Regions from separate parts of the Providencia sp. R33 genome, predicted to be linked through region 1. Evidence: predicted binding sites of a transcription regulator. Region 1 holds the regulator's gene; each other region holds the start of a gene.
The links. Region 1 encodes LexA, which represses DNA repair genes until DNA is damaged. Its sites were predicted from a motif close to TNCTGTATGTACATACAGNA; they were not measured.
Positions count from the first base shown of each region.

Region 2: a site for LexA is predicted at 790-809, ahead of J6836_RS07520 (DinI-like family protein). Genes of this name have one in related genera too.
Region 3: a site for LexA is predicted at 2,159-2,178, ahead of uvrA (excinuclease ABC subunit UvrA). Genes of this name have one in related genera too.
Region 4: a site for LexA is predicted at 2,218-2,237, ahead of uvrB (excinuclease ABC subunit UvrB). Genes of this name have one in related genera too.

Region 1 covers NZ_CP072453.1:4,185,150-4,189,095, reverse strand. Annotated here, with positions in the region: gene zur (zinc uptake transcriptional repressor Zur) at 361-876, shown strand; gene lexA (transcriptional repressor LexA) at 1,072-1,689, opposite strand; gene J6836_RS19580 (diacylglycerol kinase) at 1,826-2,200, opposite strand; gene plsB (glycerol-3-phosphate 1-O-acyltransferase PlsB) at 2,327-3,946, shown strand, end outside.
Region 2 covers NZ_CP072453.1:1,614,420-1,618,365, reverse strand. Annotated here, with positions in the region: gene J6836_RS07530 (helix-turn-helix domain-containing protein) at 1-55, shown strand, start outside; gene J6836_RS07525 (helix-turn-helix domain-containing protein) at 89-301, opposite strand; gene J6836_RS07520 (DinI-like family protein) at 460-738, opposite strand; gene J6836_RS07515 (ABC-F family ATP-binding cassette domain-containing protein) at 1,145-2,887, opposite strand; gene J6836_RS07510 (GNAT family N-acetyltransferase) at 3,301-3,777, shown strand.
Region 3 covers NZ_CP072453.1:4,295,947-4,299,892, reverse strand. Annotated here, with positions in the region: gene J6836_RS19995 (MFS transporter) at 1-359, shown strand, start outside; gene J6836_RS19990 (helix-turn-helix domain-containing protein) at 613-1,020, shown strand; gene J6836_RS19985 (single-stranded DNA-binding protein) at 1,279-1,797, opposite strand; gene uvrA (excinuclease ABC subunit UvrA) at 2,240-3,946, shown strand, end outside.
Region 4 covers NZ_CP072453.1:2,510,400-2,514,345, reverse strand. Annotated here, with positions in the region: gene bioF (8-amino-7-oxononanoate synthase) at 1-211, shown strand, start outside; gene bioC (malonyl-ACP O-methyltransferase BioC) at 189-974, shown strand; gene bioD (dethiobiotin synthase) at 967-1,641, shown strand; gene uvrB (excinuclease ABC subunit UvrB) at 2,272-3,946, shown strand, end outside.

The sequences.
Region 1 (3,946 bases):
ACCAATATGGAGAATCATTTTTAACATCATTTAACAGGCTGCAGATAAATAGGCTAAGATAGGAAATCTACGTTGTGCCCAAATATCGTCAATTTTGGTATCTCATCTGAGCTACCCGCGCCGCCAATCTCCACTTGGTACAAAATTGCATGATTAAATCACCATGATTATCACTGCAATAATCTCGTACGCCTGATGATAATTTAAACAAAACTCAATGCCTTTATTGCCATTTTTGTTAATAAGGTATTTTTCACTATCTTGATGATCCCTTTGAGTAGCAAGGCACTTTCAGTATCAAAAATATGGTAAACTTATAAACAGTCAATATTTGCTTTTTTCGAAGTTGGAGTCAGTTAAATGAAAAAAATGAGTGAAGATAAGATACTTGTGATGGCAGAGCGCATTTGCCAATCAAGGGGTGTTAGATTGACTCCACAGCGAGAAACTGTGCTGCGCCTTATTGCACAGCAGCATGGCGCTATAAGTGCCTATGATTTATTAGATTTGTTACGTGAAGTTGAACCGCAAGCGAAGCCCCCTACCGTTTACCGTGGGCTTGAGTTTTTAATGGAGCAAGGCTTTATTCACAAAATCGAGTCAACCAACAGTTACGTCGTTTGCCACCACTTTGATAACCCCAGCCATATTTCAGTGATGTTAATCTGCGACCATTGTGGCAGTGTGACAGAAAGTGATTGCGCAACAATAGAAGCCGCGATTATCAGTTTGGCAGAAACAAACCAGTTTCGTTTAAGGCATACTGTGGTTGAAAATCACGGCTTATGTAAAAACTGTGATGAAGTCGCTAGCTGCCAAGATCACACTCACTGTAGCCATGACCATGACCAACCTGTCGTCACAAAGAAAAAGTAACGAATGTGGCTGTGGAATTTATGCTGTTGTTTATGGCTTATGTAAAAAAAGAATAAGAGAAGTAATATCAAGAAAGGATGTAAAAAACAAGAACCAAGTAAAGCAGGCAGATCTCTATATATAATGTGAAATCTGCCAGCAATCATGGAAAAATCAAACAAGCAGCACGCTGCTACCTACCTGATAATCTAAGAATTAATACCAATCGCTATTTCGGATCACGCCAACAGCCAAGCCTTCAATAGTGAAGCTTTGTTCGCGTAAATCGACCACAATCGGTGCAAAATCTGGGTTTTCAGCAATTAATTCAACACGATTACCTTGCTGTTTAAAACGTTTAACAGTCACTTCATCGTCAATACGCGCCACAATAACTTGCCCGTTGTGCGCATTTTGTGTTTTATGAACTGCTAATAAGTCACCATCCATAATACCTATATCTTTCATCGACATACCATTCACACGTAATAGGAAATCCGCATGAGGTTTGAAGAGTTCTGGATCAACTTGGTAGTGACTTTCGATATGTTCTTGCGCTAATAAAGGTTCGCCAGCGGCAACACGCCCGATCAACGGCAACCCTTGATCGTCAGGCTCTTCTTCAAGAAGAAGACGGATACCCCGTGATGCCCCAGAAACAATTTCAATTACACCTTTTCGTGCCAAGGCTTTTAAATGTTCTTCTGCCGCATTAGGCGAACGAAAACCAAGGCTTGCTGCAATTTCAGCACGTGTAGGAGGCATACCTGTTTGCGAAATGTGGTCACGCACCAGATCGTAAACCTGCTGTTGTCGAGCCGTCAGTGCTTTCATCCCGTTCCCCTGTTTGTTTATACAGTCAGACTGTGAGTATATACAGGTAAATGAAGATTTGAAACAGTTAAATCACTGAATTTAGTATTTGTTATCGATTTACTTTCTTTTCGCAAATTTCAATGGCTTTTCGTGGCTACCCTGCAAAATACCGCTGCCATAATACCAACGCCCAAATAAACAGTGCTAAACCAATACTAACAAACACCGCCGCAGAGCCAATATCTTTAGCACGCCCTGAAAGTTCATGATATTCACTGCCAATACGGTCAACAACGGCTTCAATGGCACTATTGAGTAACTCTACGATAGCCACCAGCACGATGGAGCTGACTAACAATATTCTATCCACATAGCTGATATCTAAGCAAAAGGCGATAATAATCGCAATCACCGCAGCCACAGATTCCTGACGAAATGCCGCTTCATTTACCCACGCTGCTTTTAGCCCTTTAAGGGAGTATCCCGCTGCTTTAATCACACGGGTAAAGCCCTTAGTTTGACTTGCCATATTTATTCCTTAAAAAATACAAACAATAATCGATTTTTACGGTCAAAGTGAATTGTCAGTAACAGATCTGCCAGTGGATTTCTGGTATGATTGCGCAGCATTGTTAACAAGAGGCTATAATCATTTATGTCACTGTGGCGTAAAATATATTACAACATGTTGAATTTACCACTTAAATTATTGGTAAAAAGTAAACTAATTCCATCGGACCCAATCACAGAGTTGCAGCTTGATACCAACAGGCCAACGCTGTATGTATTGCCTTATCATTCTAAGTCCGACCTCCTAACGCTACGGCATCAATGCTTGGCTATCGGTCTGCCTGACCCTTTGGTTGATAACGACATCAATGGCACCAAGCTTCCTGCCTATGTGTTTATCGATGATGGCCCACGCGTATTTCGCTATTATTCACCGGATCCACGTAAAGATTCCGTCAAAACATTCCATGCATATTTAGATTTGCACAAAAATAATCCAAATCTCGATATTCAAATGCTACCCGCTTCTGTGATGTTTGGGCGCTCTCCTGGTCGTGAAGGCCACACTCCGGCACCGCCACTGAAGCTATTAAACGGTGTACAGAAATTCTTTGCAATCCTTTGGTTAGGCCGAGATAGCTTTGTTCGCCTATCCCCGCCGGTTTCGATTGGGAAAATGGCACAGGACCACGGCACAGATACGATTATTGCCAATAAATTAGCACGTGTCGCCCGTATTCACTATTCGCGCCAACGCCTTGCGGCGGTCGGCCCGAAACTGCCAGCACGCTATGAACTATTCAATAAACTTTTGACCTCAAAAGCGATTGAAAAAGCCGTCGAAGACGAAGCGCGCAGTAAAAAAATTCCATTGAAAAAAGCGCAGCAAAATGCAGTTAATATGATGGAAGAAATTGCCGCTAATTTCTCCTATGAAGCTGTGCGGTTAACTGACCGTGTGCTGAGCTGGACATGGAACCGCCTCTATCAAGGCATTAACGTGCAACATGCTGAGCGTGTTCGCCAATTAGCACAAGATGGCCATGAAATTGTGTACGTGCCTTCCCACCGAAGCCACATGGACTACTTACTGCTTTCCTATGTCCTTTACCATCAAGGCCTTGTCCCACCACACATCGCTGCTGGGATCAACTTGAACTTCTGGCCCGCTGGCCCGATTTTCCGCCGTCTTGGTGCATTCTTTATCCGCCGTACCTTTAAAGGAAACAAACTTTATTCGACAGTTTTTCGCGAATATTTAAGTGAGCTGTTTGCTCGCGGTTACTCTATTGAGTATTTCGTTGAAGGTGGACGTTCCCGTACAGGCCGTTTATTGCAGCCAAAAACCGGAACGTTGTCGATGACACTACAAGCCATGTTGCGCGGTGACTCACGCCCTATCACGATTGTGCCTATTTATATTGGTTACGAGCACGTGATGGAAGTGGGTACCTACGCAAAAGAGCTGCGCGGCGCAGAAAAAGAGAAAGAAGGCTTGTTTTCAATGATCCGTGGCTTGCGCAAACTGCGTAACTTAGGCCAAGGGTATGTGAACTTTGGTCAGCCAATTTCCCTTTCTCAATATCTTAATCAGCGTGTACCTGATTGGCGTGATTCGATTGACCCCATTGAGCCACAGCGTCCGTCTTGGTTAAACCCGACAGTCAGCTCGTTAGCAGATAACATCATGGTGAATATCAATAATGCTGCTGCGGCTAATGCTATCAATTTATGCGCAACAGCTTTACTGGCCTCACGTCAGCGT
Region 2 (3,946 bases), 2.2 Mb from region 1:
ACAGTTAGATGAAGAATTTATTCAAGAATCAACAGATAGCAATATGAATATATAGTTGTTATCAAATTAAAGCCACATTATTGTGGCTTCATTTACTATATGCATTTATTATTTCTTGAGGGCTCACATCAAGAACATCAGCTATTATGAGTAAGTCATTGAGGTATACGGATACCTCACCACTTTCATACCGTAGATACTTTGCTTCAGAGGCAATTAAGTGTTTCGCCATCTCTTTAGTTGAAATATTTTTAGCTAACCGTTTATTTTTTATAAGGTTACCAACAGATTTATTTCTCATATTCCTCTCAATCAGTCCAGTTGCAAAGTTAGTTAGGGTGAGAGGGTATTTTACAAAAAATCATACAGGCTTCAAACGAAACAAGACTAAGCAAGTAGTTTATAGACAGAGCAGTAATAAAAACTAATGCGCGAGCTCGAGTAGTTGGCGCACCTAGATCACTTATCAAAATATTCCACTTCGGCTTCTTGGGTTTCAGGAAGCCAATCACCATCGATAAATATCTCTTCCAGTGTTTCTTCAATATAAGTTTTCTTCTCATTCTTCCCAAGACCATCAATAGAGACATTATCTTGAGTGCTCCAGTTTATATCGATATTTAGATCGGGGTATTTGGCACTTAATCTTTTGGTTATTTCATTTCTTAATGCTTCAAAAGTACCTGTAGGTAATTTACCTTTTTTATTGCTATTAAAGCGGATCTTGATGGTAACCATAAAACACTCCTTCGCAGATTAAATTGACAGGGTTTTTATACAGTGAAACATAACTGTAATTATATACAGTAAAGTTAGGGTGTGAATCAAGAAGTTTGATTAATCTGACTCTATGAATGTTTAAAAGTAGTTCCCCAAAACTATTTAAATAGTTTCGATCTATCATGAGGTTAAATGAATCGTTTAGAAGCATTAATTCTGGTGTGTTTTGGCTATGTTTTTCTTTAATATTAAACTGTTACATGTATTTTAATGGTGTGAAGATAGGTCATATTAAAAATAAATCTATTTTTGCTGTCTGAAATGAATTGCATGGTTTTAACTAAAAATATAATTATTTTGTAAACTTTGCATATCCTCTGCTTGATTAAAAACCCCTGACTACAAGAGTAATCAGGGGTTAAATTTATAATCCTAATTGGGCCTGTATCTGCGCTATTTCATCAATCCATTGTTGCTGGAGTTGTGGCTTTTGGTGACTTAATTTACGTTGCTTATCAGCGTGTAATTTTTCCTCTAAAACCAATAAGTTCTCTAACAATTCATCCTCATGAGAAATAACCTTTGGGTGAACATTTACTGCATTACTGTATTCAACATCGTCAGGATGATTATGCGGTAACAATTGCGCTTGTTGCTCGATTTTATGATAAATATCTTCAATATTCAGGTATTCCACTAACTGATGTTCATCAATAAACCAAAAACGTTGGCAACTATTTTCAATCAGCCATCTGTCGTGGCTGACGACCAGTAATGCCCCTGAAAATTGGCTAATTTCTTCACTCAGATCCTCTTTTCCTTCAAGGTCAAGGTGGTTGGTTGGCTCATCCAATAAAATAAGTTCATACTGGGCCAAACTTAAACCAATAAAAAGCAGCCTTGCACGCTCACCGCCACTGAGTGTTGCCACGGTTTGTTGGTGGCGCGAATAGGCAAATCCAGCACCAATAAGCGCCATTTTGCGCTGTTCATCCGTAATAGAGGCAAAAGGACGTAGTGCGTCCAATAGGCTATCGTCATCATTCAATTGTTCTAATTGCTGGTCATAATATCCAGCGCGAATAGTTGGATGAAACTTCAGGTGTTTGGTATAGCGTAAATCTTGTTGATAATGCTGCCAAAGTAGGCGCAACAGTGTCGATTTACCACAACCATTTGCCCCCATAATCGCGATACGGTCACCGCTTTTTACCTGATGAAACGCAGTTTTAAACAAATTTTCACCCGTCGGCGTTGAAACCTCAGTGCCTTCGAGCTCTAAAACACGGTCGGCAGGAATCGATTTACCATTTAATGCCAACTTCCATTGATAACCTTCAGTGAGCTCTGTTTGAGTCTCTTTAAGCCTATCAATGTGTTTCTCCATTTGTTTCGCTTTGCGAGATAGCCCTTCGTTATCATATACATGGCCCCAAATTGCCAAACGTTTGGCACTGGAGGCGATACGGTCAATCTCTTTTTGTTCCGCTTGATTACGTCTTTCATCGGTAATGTCTTTTTCGGCCAGGGCAAGGCGTGCCTCACTGCATGGTAACCGATAGAAATGTAATGATTTATCACGTAAAACCCACGTACAGTTAGTGACCTTATCAAGTAAAGCTTGGTCGTGAGAAACCAGTACAAAGCTTCCTTTCCAAGACTGAAGGAAATTCCCTAACCAAATCAGGGTAGGTAAGTCTAAGTGGTTACTCGGTTCATCTAGCAATAATAAATCAGGCTGTTCAATCAATGCGCGGCCTAGCAAAAGGCGCGTATGTTGCCCTCCACTAATTTCATTAGCTTTTTGTTCCCATTGTTGGGTAGTAAAACCTAATTCAGACAGTAATACTTCAGCCCGCCAACGTTCAGCGATTTTGTCTTGTTCTGGAATTTTTTGAACAAGCGCATCGATGAGTGTCATATGGGCAACATCATCGGGTAAATGTTGTTCGATATACGCCGTGACACAGTGGTTTGCGTAGATAATGCTACCACTGTTGGGGGATAACTGGTGGGTAAGTAGTTTTAATAGGGTACTTTTGCCACTGCCATTGTGCCCAATTAACCCGATGCGGTCGCCTTGCTGCAAGGTGAATGAAACATCATTTAACAGTGTGTTGGTAGAAATGTCGTAATTTAATGATTTTACAGATAATAATGTGCTCATAGCTTACTCAAATTTTAGGCACGCCAATGCCTTGGATAGTCATAACGACAACCCAGTAAGCTGAGGGAAGATCTCTTTGCGGCTTCGCTCAGGCAGGGTTATCGCAGTATAAAACTGTGAAAGCCTGAGCTCTGGCGATTACCAAAGAAGTGTGAGTATTCGATAAGATCACACAACAGCATAAATTAGCCTCCTTATTTTTCGTTAGGTTGAACAATGCGCGCATCATAACAAACTGAGTGGGGAGATCAAAACCCAGAAATGCGTTCTTTCATAATTCTTATCGTTATAAGTAAGAAAACAGGTATAAACCTCGCTTATATCACGTGGGGTTATATGAATTAAATTGCTAACTGTTGGGCGTTCGAGGCGTAAGGCATAAAATTGCCGCTCAAATAACAAGAGAGTCGCAAATGAACGTAGAAATAAAGCCAGCAACAGTGAAAGACGCTAAATTGATTTTAGAGATGATCATTGAATTAGCAGAGTATGAAAAAGCCCGCCATGAAGTTAAGGCCAGTGTTGCTGATATCGAAAATTCACTCTTTGGTGCAGATTCTAAAACAGAAGCCCTTATTTGTTATGTGGATGATAAACCCGCAGGGTATGCGGTTTTCTTTACTAGCTATTCAACTTGGTTAGGGAATAACGGTATTTATTTAGAAGATTTATATGTATCTCCCGATTTTCGCGGTGCAGGTGCAGGGAAAAAACTGCTAAAACATATCGCTGTATTAGCCGTAGAAAGAAAATGCCAACGTCTTGAATGGAGTGTTTTAGACTGGAATCAGCCCGCTATCGATTTTTATAAAAGCATCGGTGCACAGCCACAAGATGAGTGGGTACGTTACCGTATGGATGAAAAAACCATCGCAGAGTTTGCACGCTAATTGCAAATACAACGAATAGTTAAACGAATATAAATCTTGTATGAACAAAGCCAGTAATAAACTTACTGGCTTTGTTTTTATATTTTTTAATCTAAAGTTGTACAATTAATGCCTTCTGATGAAATTTGTTAATTTATTCTGTTTTTTTGTGATGCAAGGCAACCCTACT
Region 3 (3,946 bases), 110 kb from region 1:
GGGCAAAACGCATTATTTTATGTGGCATTATTTTATTAATTTTATCTACGGTGATGAACTTATTGGGTAATGATTTTTATCACTATTTGTTATCTGGTATTTTTGTTGGCGTGGCTTGGAATTTAATTTTAATCAGCACAACTAATTTACTGCCACACAGCTATGAAGCGCATGAAAGAGCAAAAGTGCAAGGAATGACCGATTTTCTAATCTACTTTTTTGGTGGTGTCGGTAGTTTAGGAGCTGGCGTACTCTTTTTCACCTTAGGATGGCAAGTAATGAATATGTTATCCATTGTGATTTCAGCCGCTATCTTGATCGGTTTTTGGGGCCTCAAAAAATACATTCCAGCGCACTGATCAACATAAACAGCTTCGATCCTTATCATTATCTTGTTTACCGTAAGATCGAAGCTCAATTATTACTCATTTACGCGTTTATTGATAAATATATTATCTTAAGGCAAACACTACTGGTTAAAGATTAATTTAAATTCGCTATTAATGCCATTTAACAAATTAACAGCCTGTATTTGCACTTGTTTAGTATTTATTTATTGGCGGTTTACTTAATGAGGGATATGATTAAAAAGTAACTCGTAGGAAAAACATTATGTATAAAGAAATCCCTGTTCCCTATAATGGGAAATACACAGAATTTCAATCTACAGTTGTTAATGAAATAATCGTTTGGATTGAAATGAACTTAACTAGTCGCCTATTACTGGATGACATAGCACTAAAATCTGGATATACAAAATGGCATTTACAAAGAGTATTTCGTAAGGTTGTTGGTATGCCCTTAGGTGAATATATTCGCCGAAGACGGATTTGTGAAGCAGCAAAAGACCTCTGCACCACAGAACTACAAGTAATTGATATTGCATTAAAATACCAATTTGACTCCCAACAATCCTTTGCAAAGCGATTCCGTGCTTATTTAGGCACATCGCCGTCAATCTACCGAATTTCCGGTGAAAGTCAAAATGACCCTTTACTACTGGAACCCAAAGTAGCCTGATACGCAATATGAAAACACATTTTGTATTTAACCTTTTTATTCCACCTTCAATACAAAGCCCCACGTAAGTTAATTGCTGGGGCTTTTTTATTATTTATAAAAAACAAATTTAATAATCCCTTAAGGTTTTAAATTTTTTTTATTTTATTATCTTAATAAAAAACTTTATTATCAGTTAATATTTTAAATATAATTTTCAGATAAAATAAAGGCCTCTCTAGGAAGCCTTTAATATTATTAATTTATTACAGTAACGAATTAGAATGGAATATCGTCATCGAAATCCATTGGCGGTTCATTAGTTTGTGGAGCTGGTGCTTGTGAGCGTGCTGGTGCGCCGCCGCCACTGAATTGTTGTGCCGCCTGTGGTTGCTGAGGTTGACCCCAACCACCTTGACCACCCTGACTTTGTGATGGTGCATCACCGCCGCGACCACCTAACATTTGCATTGAACCGCCAATGTTCACAACCACTTCGGTTGTGTAGCGATCTTGACCACTTTGGTCTTGCCATTTACGTGTTTGCAAAGAACCTTCGATATAGACTTGTGATCCTTTTTTCAGGTATTCACCTGCAACTTCAGCTAATTTGCCGAAAATTACCACGCGATGCCATTCTGTTTTTTCGCGCATCTCGTTAGTTTGCTTGTCGCGCCAGCTTTCAGAAGTTGCCAGAGTCAGGTTTGCCACCGCTCCGCCGTTAGGCATATAACGGATTTCAGGATCTTGCCCTAGGTTACCGATAAGAATTACTTTATTTACGCCTCTGCTGGCCATTTATTACTCCTGATGCATTGAATTTTAATCTCTGGATTAGCCGTGAAGTTTACCAACGACCGAGCCGATTTGCACCAACAATTGAAATTGCGCTATTAAACTTGCGGAACGCTTTCCAGCTTTTAGTTAAATTTCATAGTGCTTTTGCCAGTATAGACACAAAATAATACATACCGCATCTATCTTTTCGATAAATTCTGGCTTTTGTTTTCCAATTTCATCATTAAAACGTCCTACTCTAAATAGTTCAATTCACAGCTAGGCGGCAAGCAAAGATATCGCAGGGAGCATAGACCTGCGTAGCTGAGCGCAGCCAACACCGCTGTGGGTTGAAATATGACGAGTAGGAAAATATAACGACTACTGTATATCCATTCAGGGAAAATTATGTGATAATGATCGCTTGCGATTGTTCAATATCAAATCATCCGGGAAGTGGTAAATGGATAATATCGAAGTCCGCGGCGCACGCACGCATAATCTGAAGAACATCAACCTCATTATTCCTCGTGACAAACTGATTGTTATCACGGGTTTATCTGGCTCAGGAAAATCGTCTTTAGCCTTTGACACCCTATATGCAGAGGGTCAGCGCCGGTATGTTGAGTCTCTATCAGCCTACGCTCGGCAGTTTCTGTCTTTAATGGAAAAGCCTGACGTAGACCATATTGAAGGGCTATCTCCTGCGATTTCGATTGAACAAAAATCCACTTCACATAACCCGCGTTCTACCGTGGGAACCATCACTGAAATTCATGACTACCTGCGGTTATTGTTTGCGCGGGTTGGTGAGCCTCGTTGCCCTGATCACGATATTCCATTAGCGGCACAAACCGTTAGCCAAATGGTTGATAATGTTTTAGCGCAGCCAACCGATCGCCGAATGATGTTGCTTGCCCCTGTCGTCAAAGAACGTAAAGGAGAGCACGTTAAATTACTCGATAACTTAGCGAGCCAAGGCTATATCCGTGCGCGAATTGATGGGGAAGTTTGCGATCTTTCTGATCCCCCTAAACTCGAATTACAGAAAAAGCACACCATTGAAGTCGTGGTTGATCGTTTTAAAATCCGCGATGACATTGCTCAGCGTTTAGCTGAGTCATTTGAAACCGCGCTAGAGCTCTCCGGCGGCACCGCCGTTGTTGCCGATATGGACGACCCGCAAGCAGAAGAGCTGGTCTTCTCCGCTAATTTCGCGTGCTCCGTTTGTGGCTATAGCATGGTGGAATTAGAACCACGCCTGTTTTCCTTTAATAACCCGGCAGGGGCTTGCCCAAGCTGTGATGGCTTAGGGGTCCAACAATTTTTTGACCCTGAGCGCGTACTGCAAAACACCGAAATCTCTTTAGCTGGTGGTGCTATTCGTGGTTGGGATCGCCGTAATTTTTATTATTTCCAGATGCTGATGTCATTGGCTGAGCACTATAAGTTTGATGTCGAAGCCCCTTATGATTCACTCAGCCCTGCGGTGCAAAAAATTATTTTGTACGGTTCAGGCAAAGAAACCATTGAGTTTAAATATCGTAATGATCGCGGGGATATTACCGTTCGCCGCCATCCATTCGAAGGTGTACTCAATAATATGGAGCGCCGTTATAAAGAAACGGAATCCACTGCCGTTCGTGAAGAACTGGCGAAATACATCAGTAACCGCCCTTGTGTTTCCTGTAATGGAACGCGTTTACGTAAAGAAGCGCGTTTTGTATTTGTTGAAAACACCACGTTACCTGAAATCGCGGATTACAGCATCGGCCATGCCATGGAGTTTTTCCAAAATTTAAAACTCAGTGGGCAACGCGCGCAAATTGCTGAAAAAGTGCTGAAAGAAATTGGTGACCGCCTTAAATTCTTAGTTAACGTTGGCTTAAACTACTTAAGTTTGTCACGCTCTGCCGATACCTTGTCAGGTGGTGAAGCCCAGCGTATTCGCCTTGCTAGCCAAATTGGTGCAGGCTTAGTGGGTGTAATGTATGTGCTTGATGAGCCTTCTATTGGTCTGCATCAACGGGATAATGATCGACTATTAGAAACCTTGATCCACCTACGTGATTTAGGTAATACAGTGATCGTCGTAGAGCACGATGAAGACGCCATTCGCGCTGCTGATCATGTGATTGATATCGGCCCAGGTGCTGGTGTACATGGTGGC
Region 4 (3,946 bases), 1.7 Mb from region 1:
GGCTATCCAGCCTTTAATCATTGGTGATAATGAAGCATGCCAACATGCAGCTGCATTTTTACGTCAGAAAGGTATTTGGGTACAAGGGATCCGCCCGCCAACGGTTCCGCCGGGAAGTGCGCGGTTGCGGATCACGCTGAGTGCTGCACATCAACAAGACGATCTTGATAAACTGCTGGAGGCGTTATATGACTTCGATAGTTTGTCATGACAAACAAAAAATTGCAGCGGCATTTGGCCGAGCTGCGGCAAGTTACGATGCAATGGCTAATTACCAGCAAGCAACAGGAGATCAACTACTCAATAAATTGAAGTCGATCCTTGTTGCAAAACAGGTTAACAAGCCCTTACGGATATTAGATTCTGGATGTGGAACGGGTTTTTTTAGCCGAAAGCTGAAAAATCAAGGCCATATTGTTACCGCGTTAGACTTATCTTCAGGCATGTTAGATGTCGCTAAAAGCAAAGATGCAGCAGATGAATATGTGTGTGCTGATATGGAGTCGATTCCTGTTAGTTCAGCACAGTTTGATGTGGTGTTTTCCAATTTATCCATTCAATGGTGTGAAAGCTTGCATGGTGCATTGAGCGAACTGTACCGCGTTACAAAACGTGGTGGCGTGATTGTTTTTACAACGCTTGCAGAGAATTCGCTGAGTGAATTATCGCAAGCTTGGCAGTCACTCGATGGATACTCTCATGTGAATACCTTTTTAAGCCCACAAGACATTACCGCGAGTTGCCAAGAATGGCACCATGATGTGTCTTTTCAGCAAGATACGTTGCATTTCCCTGATGTAATTAGCTTATTGAATTCGCTAAAAGGGATCGGTGCAACCCATTTAACGGCAGGGCGCCAGACTGGGCTCATGACGCGTAAGCGCCTTCAGCAATTAGCTTTAGCTTATCCGATGGCTCACCAAGGGCTACCGTTAACTTATCAAACCGTATTTGGAGTCATCTATTGTGACTAAAACGTATTTTGTAACAGGAACGGACACGGAAGTCGGTAAAACCGTGGCGAGTTGCGCTTTATTACAAGCCGCTAATGCGCAAGGGTTTAATGCAATAGGTTATAAGCCTGTCGCTTCTGGCAGCGAACAGACCCCAGAAGGACTACGTAATAGCGACGCTTTATTATTGCAAGCCAATAGCCGCGTGAAATTACCTTATTCAATGATAAACCCCATCGTGTTTGAAGCACCGACCTCACCGCATATTATAAGTGAAAAAATGGGATTACCTATTGATTTTTCTGTCATTAATCAAGGATTATTAGATATTCAGAGACAAGGTGATTGGGTGCTAGTTGAAGGTGCTGGTGGCTGGTATACCCCACTATCTACTGAAAAAACCTACGCAGATTGGGTGATTGAACAGCAACTTCCGGTTATTTTAGTGGTGGGTGTGAAGCTAGGTTGTATTAATCATGCGTTATTAACGCTCGAGGCGATTCATTCTGCTGGGTTATTGGTTGCCGGCTGGATTGCCAATGAAGTGGAACCTGCTGGTGCTTATCAAGCTGAATATCTTGCAACACTCAAACGTATGATTAATCCGCCTTGCTTAGGGATCTTACCTTATCAACCACAACTTAATGAATCTACATTAGGGCAATATTTGGATCTTTCATTATTGTAAAAATAAATAAAGGGCTTAGCATTATCGTTAAAGCCCATTTTTCCTTCGTAAAAAAAGATCAATTGTTAAATGTTCAGTTGATCTTGTTTAACGTTCTTAACCTATTTATTGTCAAGTTTTACCGTAGAAATAGTCTGAGGATCTAACGAAAAGACATAAAATTCCTTTTTTCTAACGGATACTACGTAAAAATTTTTTCATATAACTGCCACCATTTTGTCATTTAGTTCAGGTTATCAAATTTTACCAATGTCGAGAAAGCATGAGCCCTAAGGGCTTCAAGAGTTATCCACCATTTCTGTGGATAACCTTGTGCATTAACGTTATAAAACAACTTCTATGCTAGGCGACAAGCGGCTTTGCCTTTATTTGATGTGATTCTGGACTTAAAAATAATTTCATTTAAATACAAATGGTTAAATAAAATCAAGACTTCAATTTGCATTTGCGATAGGGCGTTCAAAACCAATAGCATAAAATATAAAGTTTCTTAAAGGTCAAGCTTTATTTTGGGGATAACATTTTTATAAACTCATTGGGACGTCTAATAGACAAAATATTAAATTCAGGGCTTGAAGCTGTTTTTTTATCCAGTATTATAGGAAAAGAGACACGTTATGAGGCGGTAATATGAGTAAGGATTTTAAGCTGTATTCTGATTTTCAGCCTGCGGGGGACCAACCTGAAGCAATTCGTAAATTACGCGAAGGGCTGCAAGATGGCTTAGCACATCAAACCTTATTAGGGGTTACGGGGTCAGGGAAAACATTTACGATAGCCAATGTTATCGCAAAAGAAAATCGCCCAACCATGTTAATGGCGCATAATAAGACCTTGGCGGCTCAGCTTTACAGTGAAATGAAAGCGTTCTTCCCTGATAACGCAGTGGAGTATTTCGTTTCTTACTACGATTATTACCAGCCTGAAGCGTATGTACCTAGCTCTGATACATTTATCGAAAAAGATGCTTCTGTAAACGAACACATTGAGCAGATGCGCTTATCTGCCACAAAGGCCTTACTTGAACGTCGTGATGTCATTGTGGTGGCTTCTGTCTCCGCAATATATGGGTTAGGTGACCCAGATAGCTACTTAAAAATGATGCTGCACCTTACGGACGGCATGATCATTGACCAACGCTCTATTTTAAGGCGTTTAGCTGACCTGCAATACAGCCGTAACGACCAAGCTTTTACTCGCGGTACTTTCCGAGTTCGGGGGGAAGTGATAGACATTTTCCCAGCAGAATCTGATGAATACGCGCTGCGTGTCGAGCTATTTGATGATGAAGTAGAGCGACTATCTCTTTTTGACCCACTGACGGGGCAAATCCAACACCGTGTACCTCGCTTTACGGTTTACCCAAAAACGCACTATGTCACCCCAAGAGAGCGTATTTTGGAAGCGATGGAGCATATCAAAGAAGAGCTGGTGGATAGGCGAAAAGTGTTGTTGGAAAACCATAAATTAGTCGAAGAACAGCGTATTACCCAGCGCACTCAGTTTGATTTAGAAATGATGAATGAACTGGGTTATTGCTCAGGGATTGAAAACTATTCACGTTATTTATCCGGCCGTGCACCAGGCGAGCCACCTCCGACACTGTTTGATTATTTACCAGCGGATGGCCTACTGGTGGTGGATGAATCTCACGTGACGATTCCACAAATTGGGGCTATGTACAAAGGTGACCGCTCCCGTAAAGAAACTTTAGTGGAATACGGTTTCCGTTTGCCTTCGGCATTGGATAACCGGCCAATGCGTTTTGAAGAATTCGAAGCTCTAGCACCGCAATCTATCTATGTCTCTGCAACACCGGGCAAATATGAGCTGGAAAAATCGGGCAATGAAGTCATCGAGCAAGTGGTTAGGCCGACAGGTTTACTTGACCCGATTATTGAAGTTCGCCCTGTCACCACGCAAGTGGATGATCTGCTGTCTGAAATCCGTATCCGTGTACAGAAAAATGAGCGAGTGTTGGTTACAACATTGACCAAACGAATGGCGGAAGATTTAACGGAATATCTGGAAGAGCATGGGGAGCGTGTTCGCTATCTTCACTCTGATATTGATACGGTTGAACGAGTGGAAATCATCCGTGATTTGCGACTCGGTGAATTTGATGTGCTGGTTGGGATCAACTTATTAAGGGAAGGTCTCGATATGCCAGAAGTCTCGTTAGTGGCAATTTTAGATGCTGACAAAGAAGGCTTCCTGCGCTCAGAACGCTCTTTGATCCAGACAATAGGCCGTGCAGCACGTAACTTAAACGGTAAAGCGATCCTCTACGGCGACCGAATCACTA